2 regions of the Mesorhizobium sp. M9A.F.Ca.ET.002.03.1.2 genome follow, and region 1 is predicted to be linked to the other one. Evidence: predicted binding sites of a transcription regulator. Region 1 holds the regulator's gene; the other holds the start of a gene.
What was found. The regulator LexA, encoded in region 1, represses DNA repair genes until DNA is damaged. The targets are predictions, from matches to a motif close to TGTTCNNNNTGTGTTCNG.
Positions count from the first base shown of each region.

Region 2: the regulator LexA is predicted to act here: its motif matches at 5,574-5,591, upstream of EJ066_RS07750 (YifB family Mg chelatase-like AAA ATPase).

Region 1 covers NZ_CP034443.1:4,796,986-4,805,960, reverse strand. The annotation lists gene tpiA (triose-phosphate isomerase) at 1-290, opposite strand, end outside; gene EJ066_RS23170 (SurA N-terminal domain-containing protein) at 435-2,327, shown strand; gene trpD (anthranilate phosphoribosyltransferase) at 2,324-3,334, shown strand; gene trpC (indole-3-glycerol phosphate synthase TrpC) at 3,339-4,151, shown strand; gene moaC (cyclic pyranopterin monophosphate synthase MoaC) at 4,153-4,650, shown strand; gene glp (gephyrin-like molybdotransferase Glp) at 4,650-5,855, shown strand; gene lexA (transcriptional repressor LexA) at 5,959-6,696, shown strand; gene EJ066_RS23140 (ComEC/Rec2 family competence protein) at 6,690-8,975, opposite strand, start outside.
Region 2 covers NZ_CP034443.1:1,538,736-1,547,710, reverse strand. The annotation lists partial or broken gene EJ066_RS07775 (IS630 family transposase) at 1-209, opposite strand, end outside; gene EJ066_RS31770 (hypothetical protein) at 166-363, opposite strand; gene EJ066_RS31765 (helix-turn-helix domain-containing protein) at 285-524, opposite strand; gene EJ066_RS07770 (GtrA family protein) at 664-2,472, opposite strand; gene EJ066_RS07765 (GtrA family protein) at 2,684-3,082, opposite strand; gene EJ066_RS07760 (glycosyltransferase family 2 protein) at 3,079-4,323, opposite strand; gene gshB (glutathione synthase) at 4,559-5,500, shown strand; gene EJ066_RS07750 (YifB family Mg chelatase-like AAA ATPase) at 5,683-7,215, shown strand; gene EJ066_RS07745 (hypothetical protein) at 7,321-7,863, opposite strand; gene EJ066_RS07740 (malate synthase G) at 8,187-8,975, opposite strand, start outside.

The DNA.
Region 1 (8,975 bases):
ACGATGACGTGACTGGCACCTGCATCTTTCAGCATCTCGGCCGAAATACAGCCGGTATGGGCGCCGTTCTCCTTGGCGTGGCAGTCCTCGCCCCCTGCCCGGACCGGCGTGCGCGATAATATCTCCGCGGCATGCGCAAGCAGCGTCGCCGGAACGCAGACCAGTGCTTCGGTCTCCGCATCGAGCCCGCTCATGAAGCCATTGCCGATCATCCTGAGTTCGTTGAGCGAGGCGCTGGTACCGTTCATTTTCCAGTTGCCTGCGACCAGCGGGCGGATTCCTGGTGTCATGGGATTTGCTTCTCCGGGCAATATTCGGCTGCGTCCTCACTACCAAACTCAGCCCACAAAGCAATCGACAGTGGCCCGGAAGGACGCTATTGCGCTTGTTTCAGACTCGGCGCATGCGAAAATGCGCAAAAATCGGAATTGGGCATGCTTAGTATCTTGAGAAGCGCAGCAGGGACCTGGGTCGCGAAGGCGCTGCTGATATTGCTGGTGTTGAGCTTCCTCGTCTGGGGCATTTCCGGGCAGCTGGTGGGCGGTTTCGCGGGCCACGACGCCGCGATCACGGCCGGAGGCACCAAAGTGTCGATCAACGAGTACCGCCTCGCCTATGACCGCCAGATCAGCGTAATGTCACAGCAATTCGGCCAGCGCATCAGCCGCGAGCAGGCGACGGCGCTCGGCCTAGACAACCAGGTGCTGGCGCAACTCGTGTCGGGTGCAGTCCTCGATGAGCAGGCCCGCAAGCTCGGGCTTGGGCTGTCCAAGGACCGGCTCGCCCAACTCACCCATGAAGATCCGGCCTTCAAAGGCCCCGGCGGCAAATTCGACAGAAGAACTTTCGAATACATACTGCAACAGGTCGGTATGCGGCCGGAAGACTATCTGAGGAATCGCGCCCAGGTGGCTGTGCGCCAGCAGATCGTCGAGGCGGTTTCGGATGGCCTCAAGACTCCGGACACCTTCTTCAAGGCGGTCGCGCTCTATCGTGGCGAAGACCGCACCATCGACTATCTGATCCTGCCGAAATCGCTGGTGGAGCCGATTGAAGCACCATCAGACAGTGCGCTTTCGGCCTATTTCGAGGAAAACAAGAAGACCTATGCGGCGCCTGAGTACCGCAAATTCTCCTATGTCAGGCTCGAGCCCGAAGATATCATGGATTTGAGTGCCGTATCCGACCAACAGGTCAGCGACGACTACAACAAGAACAAGGGACGTTACACCACGCCGGAATTGCGCACCATCGAACAGCTCGTGTTCAAGACGCCAGATGCCGCGAAGGCCGCGCTCGATTCACTCAAGACCGGCGCGACCTTCGACAAGATCGTGGCCGCCGAGGGCAAGACGCCAGCCGACACGCTGCTCGGCACGCTGGCCAAGGACAAGATTGCCGACAAGGCGGTGGCGGACGCGGCGTTTGCGCTCAACGTCAACGAGGTCAGCCCGGTCGTGCAGGGCGCCTTCGGTTCGGTGCTGCTGCGCGTCACCGACATCAAGCCCGAAGTGGTGAAGCCACTGGCCGAGGTGTCCGCCGAGATCCGCAAGAATCTGGCGCTGGGCGAGGCAAACCGCATTCTGCTGGACGTGCATGACAACTACGAAGATATCCGCGCTTCGGGCAGCACGCTTGCGCAAGCAGCCGAAAAATTGAAGCTGAAGGTCGTCACCATCGACGCGATCGATCGCACCGGCCAGAGGCCGGACGGCACCATCGTCGAGGATCTGCCGGAATCGCCGGAGCTCATCAAGGCGGCGTTCGACGCCGAGCCCGGCACCGAAAATCCCGACCTCACCACAGCCAACAACGGCTTCGTGTTCTACGAAGTGGATTCGATCACGCCGGCCCGCGACCGCACGCTGGATGAAGTCCGCCAGAAGGTGGTGACCGACTGGACGGCGGCGGAAACGACCAAGCGGCTCACCGCAAAAGCGGACGAACTCGAAAAACGCCTCGAGGCCGGCACCACGCTCGATGTGATCGCGGGCGAGCTCAAGCTCGAGAAGCAGACCAAGCGCGGCGTCAAGCGCGAGGCGGACGACGTCGATTTCGGCAAGGAAGGAGCCGCGGCGATGTTCGGCGAAGGCGAAGGCGGGACCGGGCTGATCCCCTCGCCCACCGGCGACGGACAGATTCTGTTCAAGATCGCCGAAGTCTTCGAACCTGCCGGAGCTGACGCCAGTTTGGTGCCGGACGACGCGCAGAAGTCCTTTACGTCAGGTATGTCCGACGACCTGCTCGGCCAGCTGGTGGCGCAGCTGCAGACGCAATACGACGTTCGCGTCGACCAGACCGCCATTGCCCAAGCCCTGACCAGATGAGCACGCTCAAGCCCCATATCGCCAAGGTCGCCGCCGGCACCGCCCTTTCCTTCGAGGAGGCGCGCGAAGCCTTCGACATCATCATGTCGGGCGACGCTACCCCCGGCCAGATCGGCGGCTTCCTGATGGCGCTGCGCGTGCGCGGCGAGACGGTGAGCGAGATTTCCGGCGCCGTCGCCACCATGCGCGCCAAGATGCTGCGGGTCGACGCCCCCGCTGGCGCGGTCGACATCGTCGGCACCGGCGGCGACAATTCGCACTCGGTCAACATCTCGACCGCATCCGCCGTCGTCATCGCCGCCTGCGGCGTGCCGGTCGCCAAGCACGGCAACCGCGGACTGTCCTCGCAGACCGGCTCCGCCGACGTGCTGACGGCGCTCGGCGTCAAGATCGATATCCCGCCCGAAACGATCGGCCGCTGCATCCACGACGCAGGCGTCGGTTTCATGTTCGCACCGGCGCATCATCCGGCGATGAAGCATGTCGGCCCGACCCGCGTTGAACTCGGCACCCGCACCATCTTCAACCTGCTCGGCCCGCTCTCCAATCCGGCTGGTGTAAGCCGGCAGATGGTCGGCGTGTTCTTGCCGGAATGGATCATGCCGGTGGCCGAGACGCTGAAGGCGCTGGGCGCCGACCATGCCTGGGTCGCCCATGGCGACGGCTATGATGAAATCACCACCACCGGCGAGACTGAGGTGGCCGAGCTGGTCGGCGACGAGATCCGAAGCTTTACGCTGACCCCGGAAGCGGTCGGGCTGAAGCGTCATACCAAGGAGGAGTTGCGCGGCGGCGACGCTGCCTACAACGCCCAGGCGCTGCGTGACATGCTGGGCGGCGCTGCCGGCGCCTATCGCGACACAGTGCTGATGAATGCCGGCGCCGGACTGGTGGTGGCGGGCAAGGCGACGACGCTTGCCGACGGCGTGGCGACGGCGGCGCAAGCCATCGACAGCGGCCGCGCGCTGAAGGTGCTCGACCGACTGGTCGAGATTTCGAACGGATAGAGCCGTGTCTGATATCCTGCGCAAGATCGAAGCTTACAAGCGCGAGGAGATCGCGGCGGCGAAGACGCGCGTGCCGCTTGCTGAGATCAAAGCGCGGGCGAAGGATGCAGAGGCGCCACGCGGCTTTCTCTCGGCCCTTGAAGCCAAACGCAAATCCGGCAGTTTCGCGCTGATCGCCGAGATCAAGAAGGCGAGCCCGTCCAAGGGCCTGATCCGCGCCGATTTCGATCCGCCGGCGCTGGCCAGAGCCTATGCGAAAGGTGGTGCCGCCTGCCTTTCGGTGCTAACCGACGCGCCGTCCTTCCAGGGTGCGCCTGAATTCCTTACCGATGCGCGCGGCGCCGTGACATTGCCCGCTTTGCGCAAGGATTTTCTGTTCGAGCCTTATCAGGTGTTCGAAGCCCGTGCGTGGGGCGCGGACGCCATCCTGATCATCATGGCGAGCGTCGATGACGCCGTGGCCAGGGACCTCGAAGCGACGGCTTTCGAGCTCGGCATGGACGCGCTGGTCGAGGTGCATGACGAGGCCGAGACGGAACGCGCGCTGAAACTGTCGTCGCGGCTGATCGGCATCAACAACCGCAACCTCCGGACGTTCGAAACCAGTCTCGATACCTCGGAGCGGTTGGCGACGATGGTGCCGGCCGACCGCCTGCTGGTCAGCGAGAGTGGTATTTTCTCGCATGACGACTGCCGCAAGCTGGAAAAAAGCGGCATCGGCACCTTCCTCGTCGGCGAGAGCCTGATGCGGCAACAGGATGTGGCCGCCGCAACGCGCCTGCTTTTGACGGGCAAGGCGCCGGCAGAGGCGATCTGATATGACGCCTGCCCTCACCCATCTTGGCGCACAGGGTGAAGCCAATATGGTCGATGTAGGTGACAAGGCTGAGACGACGCGCACGGCGGTCGCCGAGGGCTTTGTCTCGATGCTGCCAGAGACGCTCAAGATGATCGTCGACGGCGATGCCAAGAAAGGCGACGTGCTGGGCACGGCGCGCATCGCCGGCATCATGGCGGCCAAGAGGACGCATGAGCTGATCCCGCTCTGTCATCCGCTGCTGTTGACCAAGATATCCGTCGAGATCGAACCGGACGCGACGCTGCCCGGCCTGAGGGTCACGGCACTGGCCCGTGTCACCGGCAAGACCGGCGTCGAGATGGAGGCGCTGACCGCCGTCTCGGTCGCTTGCCTGACCATCTACGATATGGCCAAGGCGGTCGACCGGGCCATGGTGATCTCCGGCATCAGGCTGGTGGAAAAGACCGGCGGCAAATCCGGCGACTACAAGGTGGGCGCCCAAGGGGCTGGGCAATAATGGCGCTGCTTCCGGTCACCGAGGCGCTCGAGCGCCTGCTTGAAGGTGCTGCGCCCTCGCAAGCCGAAAGCGTCGCCCTGATAGCCGCCGCCGACCGCGTGCTGGCGGAGCCGCTCGTGGCGCTCCGCACCCAGCCGCCCTTCAACGCGTCCGCCATGGACGGCTATGCCGCGCGGGCCGCCGATGTCGCGTCCGTACCCGCAAGGCTTTCGGTGATCGGCATGGCGCCGGCCGGCCGCGGCTTCGCCGGGACGGTCGGTGAGAAGCAGGCCGTGCGCATCTTCACCGGCGCGCCGCTTCCCGCAGGCGCTGACACCATCGTCATCCAGGAGAATGTCCGCGACCTTGGCGGCGGCAGCATCGAAGTGACCGCATCGACGGTTGAAGGCCGCAACATCCGCCGCCTCGGGCTCGATTTCTCAAAGGGCGACGTTCTGCTGGGGAAAGGCCGCCTGCTCGATCCGGCGGCCTTGTCACTGGCGGCGTCAGCCAACCATCCGCAGGTCAGCGTGGTGAAACGGCCGCTGGTCGCCATCATCGCCACCGGCGACGAATTGCTGCCGCCGGGCAGCGACCTCGGCCCAGACCAGATCATCTCGTCCAATGCCTATGGCGTCGCCGCCGCGGCCCGCTCGGTCGGCGCGCGTGTGCTCGATCTCGGCATCGCCGCAGACCGCAAGGAGGCGATCGCCGCGCTGGTGAAAAAAGCGGTCGACGCAGGAGCCGACGTCATCGTCACGTTGGGCGGCGCCTCGGTCGGCGACCACGACCTCGTTCATGACGTGCTGACCGGCGAAGGCATGACGCTCGATTTCTGGAAGATCGCCATGCGGCCCGGCAAACCGCTGATGTTCGGCCGGCTGGGCGGCATCCGCTGCATCGGCCTGCCCGGCAATCCGGTGGCGAGCCTGGTCTGCACGCAGCTCTTCCTGAAGCCGCTGCTTGCACGGCTCGGCGGCCGTGCCTACCGGCAGGACATCCGTGAGGCGCGGCTGGGTGCTGCGATGCCGGCCAACGATCTCAGGCAGGACTATGTACGCGCCATGGTGAAGGAAGAAGCCGGCTTGCTTGAGGCGACGCCGTTCGGCATCCAGGATTCCTCGATGCTCAGAATGCTGGCCGACGCCAACGGGCTGATCGTGCGCGAGCCATTCGCTCCCGCAGCCACGACGGGCGCTGCCTGCAGCGTGCTGATGCTACGCTGAACAAAACGTCAACAGATTCATTAAACTTTAAACGGTTGCGGAACACAACTGGAACAGATAGTGTTTGTTCTGGGTTTGTTTTTTGATTCTGTTGGGGGTCGCGATGCTGACACGCAAACAACATGAACTGCTTATGTTCATCCACGAACGGCTGAAGGAAAGCGGCATTCCGCCTTCCTTCGACGAGATGAAGGAAGCGCTCGACCTCGCCTCCAAGTCGGGAATCCATCGGCTGATCACGGCGCTGGAGGAGCGCGGCTTCATTCGCCGCTTGCCCAACCGCGCCCGCGCGCTGGAGGTGCTGCGCCTGCCCGATTCGATCGCGCCCGGTCTCAATGCGGCGCGCAAATTCTCGCCGAGCGTCATTCAAGGCAGTCTTGGTCAGGGCAACCTCGGACGACAGGTCAAGCCAGCGCCTTCACGCATGCCTGCGGCCGGCAATGACGACGACGTCATTGCCACCGTATCCATCCCGGTGATGGGCCGCATCGCTGCCGGTGTGCCGATCGATGCCATCCAGCACCAGACGCATTCGATCTCGGTGCCGCCGGACATGATCATGGGCGGCGAGCATTATGCCTTGGAGGTCAAGGGTGATTCGATGATCGAGGCCGGCATTTTCGACGGCGACACGGTCATTATTCGCAACGCCAACACCGCCCAGCCCGGCGAGATCATCGTGGCCCTGGTCGACGAGGAGGAAGCGACGCTGAAGCGGTTCCGCCGCAAAGGCGCCTCGATCGCCCTGGAAGCCGCCAATCCGGCCTATGAGACGCGCATTTTCGGGCCTGACCGGGTCAAGGTGCAGGGCAAGCTCGTCGGATTGATTCGGCGTTACTGAGCGGCGGCTTTTTTGGGTTTTTCGGCCTCGCGGTATGGCGGCAGCCCCCTCGCCTCTCGAGAAAACTGTCGCTGTACATGCCAGGGCCGGTACGGTTCTTCGACGGCGAAACGAATTTTTGCGCGCGTCGTCGCCGATTGCGGATCGAAGAAGACGGCGGCACTGCCCATGCGAGCGAGTTGCCGTTTGGTCACGACGAGGACCAGCGGATTGCGGCAGGGATCATAATAGGCTGTCGCATCGTCGATGACGATCAAGTCCGCAAAGGCACAGGCTGGCCGCGCGGTTTTGCGGTCGTCGGCGAGCGCGACGATCGCACCGGACGGATGCCGGGCAAGGCACAGGCCGGCGGTGCAGTAGAAAGGCGCGCCCGGCGGCAGGTCTGCCGGATCGGTGATGTCGAATTGTATATCCGTCTTGGCGAATGTCTCCGGCATGATGATCGTCTCGGCCTTCAGGGCGTGTTTCCAGTTGTCGATGGTAAATTCGTTCGGGCGCGCCCGGTTGACGGCAAGCTCACCGCCGCCGACCGGCAGAGCGACCAGTCGCGCATTCTCCGAGATCAGCACGTCGGGCGTGCGTGTGTCGGAAATCGTCAGCAGGCCGGCAAGCGCAAAAGGAAGCGCCGCGAGCCGCAGCCAGGTCGTCGCCATGGTCGCGATGACAAGAGCGATCGTCGCCAGCAGGACCGACTGCATCGAAATCAGCCCGACCGCGTCGATGGGCGAGCGCTCCGAGATCCATCCGGATAGGACGATCATCGCTGACAGCCCCTTGCCCATCACATAGAGGAAAGGCCCGTCGGCACCGAACGGCATCGCCAGAGCGCTAAGAACGCCGAAAGGCATGACCACCAGCGAAACAACAGGCATGATCGCCAGATTGGCGAACAGGCTGAGTGGCGAGACCCGCTGGAAATGCCATATGGCAAAAAGCGCCGTCGCGCTTCCCGCGATGATGGAGGTCATGGCAAGGCCGCCCATCGCCACCAGGAATTTTCGCGTGACGAAGCCGAGCGGCGATCGTCGCGGCGGTGGCGCGGTGGCCCTGCCTGCTCGGTAGTCGGACCAGCCGGCATAGGCGCCGACGAGCGCCGCGGTCGCGGCGAAGGACATTTGAAAACTCGGCCCGACAACCTCATGCGGCGATACGACGATGACGGCAATCGCCGAGATCGCCAGATTGCGCATGGTGAGCGCCGCCCGGTCGAACAGCACGGCGATCAGCATCACCGCCAGCATGATAAAGCTGCGTTCGGCCGCGACCACGACGCCCGAAATGATGAGATAGGCTGCAATCGAAAAAAGCGCGGCCGCGGCCGCGTATTTCTTGACCGGCCGTCGCGAGGAGAAATCGGGAAACAGCGAAAAGGCGCCGCGCAGCAGCGCCATGACCGTGCCGGCAACCAGCGCCATGTGCAGGCCGGAGATGGAGATGATGTGATAGATGCCGGTGCGCCGCATCGCCTCGTTGATCTCTTCGGGAATGCCAGCGCGCACGCCGACAATCAGCGCGGCGGCAATCTCGCCTTCGGCACCGCCAACTTGACTGCGAACATGGACTGCGATGCTCTCCCGCGCGTTCTCGACTGCGGAAGAAAGACGCGCAGCAAGCGGTGTCCCATCTGGTGAACCATTCGGGGGAATGACCTTTGGCGTGCCAAGGAAAAAGCCGCTGGCGCCGATGCCGGCAAAATAGCTGTCGAACGAGTAATCATAGCCGTCCGGCCGCACCGGGCCGGTTGGTGGCAGCAGCCTGACATAGCCGGTCACTTTTGATCCGGCGGTCATCTCAGGCGGTATCTTCATCGCCGAAGCGCGAATCCGAGCCGGCATGTAGCGCAGCGTTGGCCGGGCGGTCGAGATCACATCGATGGTCAGCCGGATGCGACCGTTCGCCATCCGGTCGAGGCTAACGACACGGCCGGTCAGCCGGGTCGGGATTTCCGAGCCGAGCATCTGCGTTCCCGCGCGCCATGTCTCGACCTTGGCGGCGAGCACGCCGAGCGCGCACAGCAGCGTCACCACGAAGCACAGATGCGTTTTGCGCCATGAGCGCGAGGCGGCCGCACACAATGCCGTGAGGACGACGACGGCGATGGGTTGCGAAAAGTCCGGTTCGCTCGCCAATGAAAAATAGAAGATCACCCCGCATGCCAGGAAAACCGGCACCAGCAAGAAGGCGACGCCACGGTCGATTTCCAGGCTGGCCGCGGAGACCACGCTGTTGCGGATGCCGGACGGCGAAAGACGGCGAAGGTGTCCGCGCAGGCGAAGGGC
Region 2 (8,975 bases), 3.2 Mb from region 1:
GGGGCGAAGCCGCGCAGAGGCTTGCCCCTCAGTCCCCAGCCGCGCAACGGGGTCATGTTGGTCTTGATCCAGGTCTCGTCGATGAAGACCAGCCGGCGTGGATCCAGGCCGGCCTGCCAGGAGCGCCAGCGCTGTCGTCGCCGCGCGATGTCGGCGCGGGCCTGTTCAAGGGCGAACAGCGTTTTTTTTGAACCGCAGCCCTTCGCGCCGCAGGAACAGCCATACCGCGTTGTGCGATACCTTAACCCCGCGCGCCGCCAGTTCCTCCTTCAGCCCATGCAGCGTCAGGTGCGAGGTCTGGTTGATCCGCTCCACGATGAAGGCGCGATGCGGCTCCAGAAGCCGTTTGCGATGCCCGCCCATCTTGGCCGGCGCACCGAACCTGTCGCACGATAGCGCTGCGACCATTTCACCACCGACGAAACCGCAACACCGAACCGTTCGGCAACCGATCGGCAGCTCTCCCCGGCCGCCACCGCCGCCACAACGCGCCCTCGAAGATCATTGGAAAGAGGTCGGGTCATCAGATGCTGGCCTCCAATCCAGCCAGCATCTTGAATCACAATTCCGACCGAACGGGAATCCGTTCCGATTCAGTCAAGCTGTGAACCGCTCTAGGAAACGGATCCCAAATTCGATTTCTTTCACAGGTGAAGAATTGCTTCAGCGATCGAGCCGGACGCGGTACAATTCGAGGGGACCTCTGCTGATTTGCGTGACCGGTTCGAGCCAGTCCGGCACGCTGCCGCGCATCAGCCCGGCAAGAAAACCTTCCGGCGCCTTGGCGGCGAGAAGCTTGCTTTCCACACTGCCCCGACAAAGGACGACGAGGCCGACGTGATGTGTTTGCACGATCGCCCTGGCATCGACAGCCGACCCCAGAAATGCGTCGAGCGCAAGCAGATCTCCGGCGATGTTGCGATGATAGGGCCCAGCGAAGACGCGATGGCCGGAATAGGCGAGGATCGGCGATCCGAGATTGGAAATTGCCAGCACCGTGGTGTCCGGCAAACGGCCAAGCGCTGCAAAGGAGGCCTGGCCGTGGCAACCCATGTCGGCACCGCCGTCATCGACCGGCGTCTTGTCGGCTTCGAACACCACCGAGGTTGCCGCCGCGGCGCCTGTCCAGACGGCATTCACCGAGGCGAGCCAGACAGCGGCCATGCGCAGCGCCACGCTGCGCGAAGGGCTGGCCTCGGCCCGCTGACGCCAGCTGGCGATCCAGGCGGAAAGCGGGATGACCGCCAACGCGACCGAGAATGTCGAGCCGCGCACCTGCCAGGCGCTGACGACGAACGCCATGACAAGCAGCGCACCGACAAGGCTGTCCTGCCGCCGCCAGCCGCCACGGCCAAGGCGAAGCGCCATCAGGGCGAGCGCGACCGCCGGCGTGACATAACGCGCCACCACGCTGGCCGGATCGTGGACGACAAGCTCGAACAGCGACTGGGCTTCGTCGATATGATCTAGCCACAGCTCCTTGAGGCGCGGATCGAGGTTCGCGTAGGGGGTCGCCAGGCATTGCGGGAACAGCACCACGATGACCGTGCCCAGCGCGAGCGCGAGGACGCCAAGCGACACCAGCCGACGCGTCCGCCCGTCGGTGTCGATCAAGGCTATCGCGGCAAGGCCGGTTCCGGCCAGTACCGCGACGACGAACTGCACGGTCGAGAAGGCGTCGCATTGTGCCTGGCCCCAGGCGGAGACGGGAACAGTGGCGACGAAGACGAGAGCGGAAACGCCAGCGAAACCCAGGCCGAAATCCCTGGCAATCCGTCTTTCGCCATCTGCGTCAAAGGCGAACAGGATCGCGACGCAGGCACCGATGGTGGCGACATAGGGGGCTGTTTCCATGCCGACGGCCAGCATCAGCGCGGCGCAAACGCCGGAAAGCAGCGCCGCCGGCCCCCGCCGGGGGGCTTCAAGCAGAAGGCTGAGGCTGGCCATAGTCAGCATGAGCTGGACATTGTGATGATCGAGCGCGCCTGGCGAAAAGATGCCTATGAAATGCAGCGCCGCCGCGCCGACGACGGCGGCGGGCAGCACGGCGCTCTCACCGGCGAAACTGCGTGCCGCGCGGGTGATGAAAAACACCGCCAGGCAGAAGAGCAGCGCCGGCCACAGCACCTGCGCGACGTTCTCGGCCAGACCCATGTCGCCGGTCAGGGCCGACGCGGCAAGGATGATGGCGGCGATCGGCGCATCGACCAGCCGCGACCAATGCATGACGAAGCCGCCTTCGAGCCCCATCCTGTACTGATGCAGATCGAACCAGCCCTGGCCGACCAGCAAGTCGCGCACCTCGACCAGACGCAGCAGACTGTCGTTGTCGCCGTGGGCGTTGGTCAGTTCCGGAAACCCGACCGAGGCATTGATGGCGAGCGCCACCAGCGTGGCAAGCAGCGCCAGGATGAGGTCCGTTCGCCAGGAAATACGAGCAGTCCCTTTGGAAGGCATTACAGCATCGGGCATGGGATGGCTTTCAGCCTGTGTTCAACGGCGTAGGCTAGCGCCGGTCAGTTCAACAAAGCGTAAAACCGGATGCAAAACGTGCCAAAGCGCGTCGCGTCTGAAAGGATTCGTGCGACCCGCTTTAAGCCCTTGTTCTTTATCCATGTCGTTATCCCGAAATCGCCGCGCACCCTCGGGTCAAGTCCGCGGACTTGCTTTCGGGCGACATGCATTAGCCACGCGCCGGAAACACCCATAGGGAGGACAGGACGAAGCTTACAGCGCTCGCTGCGATCGTCATCAACGCGGACATGGAAAGAGGCGACATGCCGAAACGTGTTACCGCCACATGCGACACAAGGCCCGAAAACCCCGCGCACCCAGCCTGCAGCGCAAGATAACGCGGCATGGCGCGGGCATGGTCGTGCTTTCCACCAAATGTCCAGCCGCGCTGCGCCGAATACGCAACAAGGACCGTGATCGCATAGGCGACGACACTGCCGATGAAGGGCGAAAGGCCGAGTGAAACCAGGAGCCACGAAAGAACGAACAGCAGCAGGGCGGCGCCGAGGCCGACCGTCAGGAAGCGGAACAGGCGCGTCTGGACGAAAACTGGCGGCGCTTGGCTCATGCGTCTTCGCGCACCGACGAATTGTCGGATTGGCCGGCGGAGCCAGCTTTCAGCCGCGTAACCGGTATTTCAAGGACCCCGAGCAGAAATGCCGAGAAGAAGGCCTGGAACGAAACGACGATCAGGCTCAATCCCAACACGACGATGCGGGGGATTTCGGAATCATCCAGAGCACCGAAACCGAGATGTGCCCAGCGCAGAACGGCATAGCCGAAGAACAGCACGCCGCCGGCAAAGCAGATGCCGGCGTTGGCGGCGAGACGGTCGGTGCTGATGGTTCTGGTCAACCAGCCGGAATGCCGACTGCGCGGCAGGATGCCGGTTATCTCGGCATAGTAGCGCGAAATGGCGCCGAAGGTGACGAGCTGGACGCCGGTCACCACCATGAAACAGGCGGCGACGAAGGTGTTCAGGTCGAGCGACAGATTGTCGATCACTCTAAGCGGCCCGAACACAAGCAGCGCCGCAAACAGCGTGCCAAGACCGCACAGAACCGTGCCCGGAATGAAGAACATCCAGCGTGGATTGTACACCAGCAGAAACTTCAGGTGCCGCCAGCCGTCGCGCCAGGTCCTGAGATGCGGCGGCCGGCTGCGACCGTCAGGCTTGAGTGTGGTCGGCACTTCCTCGATGCGCAGGCCGGCAAGAGCGCCGCGCACCACCATCTCGCTCGCGAATTCCATGCCAGTCGTCTGCAGGTCGAGCTTCCTGATGCTCTCGGTGTTGAACCCACGCAGGCCACAGTGGAAATCACCTGTCTTGATGCGGAAGAACAGGCGACCGACGAAACTGAGCACCGGATTGCCGAGATAGCGGTGCAGCGGCGGCATGGCGCCGGCCTCGATGCCGCCCTGGAAACGATTGCCCATGACCAGATCGGCGCCGTCGCGCAGGCGCGAGACGAACGCTTCCAGGGCGCCGAAATCATAGCTGTCGTCGGCATCGCCCATGATGATGAAGCGGCCCCTGGCGGCGGCGATACCGCCCAGGATCGCGGCGCCATAACCCTTCCGCGCCACCTGCACGACGCGGGCACCCTTTGCGGCTGCGATCTGCTGCGAGCCGTCGGTGCTGCCGTTGTCGGCGATCAGCACCTCGCCCGAGATCTGCGCCTTGTCGAGAAAGGCCTTGGCCTTGCCGATGCAGATGGCTAGCGTCTCGGCCTCGTTGAGGCATGGCATGAGGATGGTGAGCTCGAGCGGTCTGGTCGAGGCGGCGCGGATGGTGGTGACGGCGTTCATCGTTGTTCCATCGGGAGCTCCCGGTATGGGCGTTAGTCCGGCCGGAGAGCATTTGGTGCCTATCCTTGCACGACAAGGCTTAAGAAAACGATGACGCACAGCCTCGCTTTGTCTCCAACCGACCGACCGGCGCCCGGCCTGCAGCTGGCAATCCTCAAAATGTCGCGATTGGCAGATGACCGGCAAGCCTGTACAGGCAAGCACAGCTGCCCATCCGATCCGCCGGAGATCCGCCATGCCTCTGAAAATCGCCGTCCAGATGGACCACATCTCCACCGTCTCGATTGCCGGCGACACGTCCTTCGCGCTGTCGCTGGAAGCACAGCGTCGTGGCCATCAGCTCTTCCACTACACGCCCGACCGGCTGTCGCTGCGCGACGGCAAGGTGTTTGTCCGCATCGAGGAAATGCAGGTCCGCGACGAGAAGGGCAATCACTATTCGCTGGGCGAACAAGTGCGCACCGACCTGTCGGAGATGGATGTCGTCCTGCTCAGGCAGGATCCGCCGTTCGACATGAACTACATCACCACCACGCACATCCTCGAGCGCATCCATCCCAGGACACTGGTGGTCAACGACCCGGCCTGGGTGCGCAACAGCCCGGAAAAGATCTTCGTCACCGAGTTTTCCGACCTGATGCCGGAAACGCTGATCACCAAGGACAGCCAAGAGGTCGCCGCCTTCCGCAAGGAGTTCGGCGACATCATCGTCAAGCCGCTCTACGGCAATGGCGGCGCTGGCATCTTCCACCTGCACGAGGCCGACCGCAACCTTGCCTCGCTGCTCGAGATGTTCGGCCAGATGTTCCGCGAGCCCTATATCGTGCAGCGCTACCTGATGGACGTGCGCAAGGGCGACAAGCGCATCATCCTGATCGACGGCGAGCCGGTCGGCGCCATCAACCGGGTGCCGGCCGAGCATGATTCACGCTCCAACATGCATGTCGGCGGCCGCGCCGAAAAAACCGAACTGACGAAGCGCGAGCGCGAGATCTGCGCCCGCATCGGCCCGTCGCTGAAAGAGCGCGGTTTTATCCTCGTCGGCATCGACGTGATCGGTGACTACATGACCGAGATCAACGTGACGTCGCCGACCGGCATTCGCGAGGTGCAGCGCTTCGGCGGCGCCGACATCGCCAGCCTGTTCTGGGACGCGGTCGAGGACAAACGCAAGTAACTCCATCGCTCTCGGAACCAGCGTTCCCGACCAACAACGCAACGCAGCCCCGTTGCAGCCGCGGGCTCCCACCTGTTCCCGTAATGTTCTTGCCTTCGCCTGAAATCTGTGGTTGTCTTCTCCTGCCGCCGTTCACGGCATGATCGCACAGGCTTAGGCAAGCCTGCATCCGGGGTGAAAAAATGGTTGCGCGGGTCCGCACGGTCGCTTTCCAGGGCATCGAAGCCGTGCCGGTCGACGTGCAGGTGATGATCGCGCCGGGCAAGGTCAACATGCACATCGTCGGCCTGGCCGACAAGGCGGTGGCCGAAAGCCGCGAGCGGGTGCAGGCGGCACTGCATGCGTCGGGCCTGTCGATGCCGTCGAAGAAGGTCACGGTCAATCTGGCGCCGGCCGACCTGCCCAAGGAAGGCAGCCATTACGACCTGCCGATCGCGCTCGGCCTGATGGCGGCGCTTGGCGCCATTCCGGGCGACATGCTGGCCGGCTATGTCGTGCTTGGCGAATTGTCGCTCGACGGCACCATCGCCGCGGTGGCCGGCGCGCTGCCGGCGGCGATCGGCGCCAATGCCGAAGGCAAGGGGCTGATCTGCCCTTTCGCCTGCGGGCCGGAAGCGGCCTGGGCCGGCAAGGATTTCGACATATTGGCGCCACGCAGCCTGATCGCCATCGCCAATCATTTTCGCGGCACGCAGGTCCTGTCGCGGCCGGAAGCCGGCATCCGTGCCTCGGCGCGCGACCTGCCTGATCTCGCCGACATCAAGGGTCAGGAGACCGCCAAGCGGGCCCTCGAAGTGGCGGCGGCCGGCGGCCACAACCTGCTGATGATCGGACCGCCGGGATCCGGCAAATCGATGCTGGCGCAGCGGCTGCCGTCGATCCTGCCGCCGCTGGCGCCGAAGGAATTGCTCGAAGTCTCGATGATCGCGTCGGTGGCCGGCGAACTGGGCGAAGGAAAACTCACCGACCGGCGGCCGTTCCGCGCCCCGCACCATTCGGCCTCGATGGCGGCGATGGTCGGCGGCGGCCTGCGCGTGCGGCCGGGCGAGGCGTCGCTTGCCCATCACGGCGTGCTGTTCCTCGATGAATTCCCAGAATTCTCGCCGCAGGCGCTCGACGCGCTGCGCCAGCCGCTGGAGACCGGCGACTGCATGATCGCCCGAGCCAACCATCGCGTCACCTATCCGGCGCGCATCCAGCTGGTCGCGGCGATGAACCCGTGCCGCTGCGGCATGGCCGGCGAGCCGGGCTATCGCTGCCTGCGCGGCGAGCGTTGCCGCACCGACTACCAGGCGCGGATATCAGGCCCGCTGCTCGACCGCATCGATCTCCGGATCGAAGTGCCGGCGGTCTCGGCCAGCGATCTGATCCGGCCTGATAGGGCGGAGAAGAGTGCCGATGTCGCGCTGCGTGTGGCACGCGCCCGGACGATCCAGCGCGAACGTTTCGAACGGCTCGGCGCCACCTCCGCTACCACCAACGCGCATTGCTCGCCCTCCGTCATCGAGGAGGTCGCCATGCCGGATGAATCAGGCCTGTCGCTGCTCAAGGATGCCAGCGAAAAACTCGGCTTTTCCGCGCGAGCCTACCACCGGGTGCTGAAGGTGGCACGCACGCTGGCCGATCTCGAAGCCAGCGAGACGGTCGGCCGCATCCATCTGGCCGAGGCGATATCCTACCGCATGAGCTCGGAACGGATGGCGCAGGCAGCGTGACAGGGATCCGCTCCCTCGCCGGCGGGCTGGAAGCGGCCCGGGCCGGCAAGGAACTCGACAGTCTGACGCCACGCCTGATCGCTATCGCCATCCATTTCGCGGCAGCTACTTAACCGGGATCATGAGATGTGCGTAGGGAGTGCCCGCCCACATCACATAGGGACTCGACGTGTCCGGCTTGGGGTCCGTCGGATAGCCCTGCATCATATCCGTTGCATTGACGATCATCACGTGCGGGCCAGTCTCCACCCAATTGTTGCCTTCCTCGGGCTTCGTCGCATAAGGATCGGTGTTGCTCCCGTCGGTGCCGCCGGACAGCATATACATGAAGCCGACCTTGCCCTTGGGCGGTTCCTTTTTTCCGATCCACGCCACCGCCCATTCCATCGCGTTGGCATCGCCACACATTGGATCCGGGCCCGGCGAGGCCGGGTTGTCCGGCATGCACCAGAAGCCGTTTGTGCCCTCGCGCAATGTGCGCATCGCGCCCTTCTCATCCATGGCGTGGATCGTGGCGCCGCTTGCCACAGCGGGGGGCGCGGCGGATTCAGCGCTCTTGATCATCGCAGCGTCATCGGCGGCTGCGCCTTGCATCGCAAACAAACTACCCGCCGCCAAAAGGGCAGCGACCGTCAGAAGCCGTTTCATGGCCGTTCTCCGGTTTGAGTTGATCTTGTGCATGATGTCGGACGCACGGCCTCCCAGAGCCGTTTGTCGGTAATCAAATCCTAGCAGATCGCATGCATCGGGACAATGATGCTTTAGCGATCTCTAATGTCTGTCGGATGATTCAGGCTGCGCATGTCTGCAACGCGCCTTCGGCCTGAGCGCACGGATAGGCGCACAATTTCTACCTCACTGGAAACATCCAGAGCGAGGTCAGGCGTCAGCGACGCATCTCAAACATGCGTCGGACGATTTTCTATTTCGCGCCTCGTATCTTGAGACCGCGCCTTGGCAACGGCGGGCTGCTATCCAGCCCTTTCCTTCGCCTTCAGCTCCAGCCGCCGCGCGTGCAGGACCGGCTCGGTGTAGCCGTTGGGCTGGACCCGGCCCTTGAAGACGAGATCGCAGGCGGCGAGGAAGGCGATGGAACCGTCGAAGTCGGGCGCCATCGGCCGGTAGAGCGGATCGCCTGTGTTCTGGCGGTCGACGATCGCCGCCATGCGCTTCATCGTCTCCATCACCTGGTCTGAGGCGCAGACGCCATGGTGCAGCCAGTTGGCGATGTGCTGCGAGGAGATGCGCAGCGTGGCGCGGTCCTCCATCAGGCCGACGTCATTGATGTCAGGCACTTTCGAGCAGCCGACGCCCTGGTCGATCCAGCGCACGACATAACCCAGAATGCCTTGCGCGTTGTTGTCGAGCTCCTTCTGGATATCCGCCTGCGACCAGTTCGGCCGCACGGCGACCGGCACCGACAGGATGTCGTCGAGCTTGGCCTTGGGCCGGCTCTTCAGCGCTTGCTGCACGGCGTGGACATCGACCTTGTGATAGTGGGTGGCGTGCAGCGTCGCTGCCGTCGGCGACGGCACCCAGGCGGTGTTGGCGCCGGCCTTGGGGTGGGCGATCTTTTCCGCCAGCATCGCCGCCATAAGGTCGGGCATCGCCCACATGCCCTTGCCGATCTGGGCGTGGCCGGCCAGCCCGCATTCCAGCCCGGTGTCGACGTTCCAGGCCTCGTAGGCGGCAATCCAGGCGGCCTGCTTCATGTCGCCCTTGCGGATCATCGGGCCGGCTTCCATCGAGGTGTGAATCTC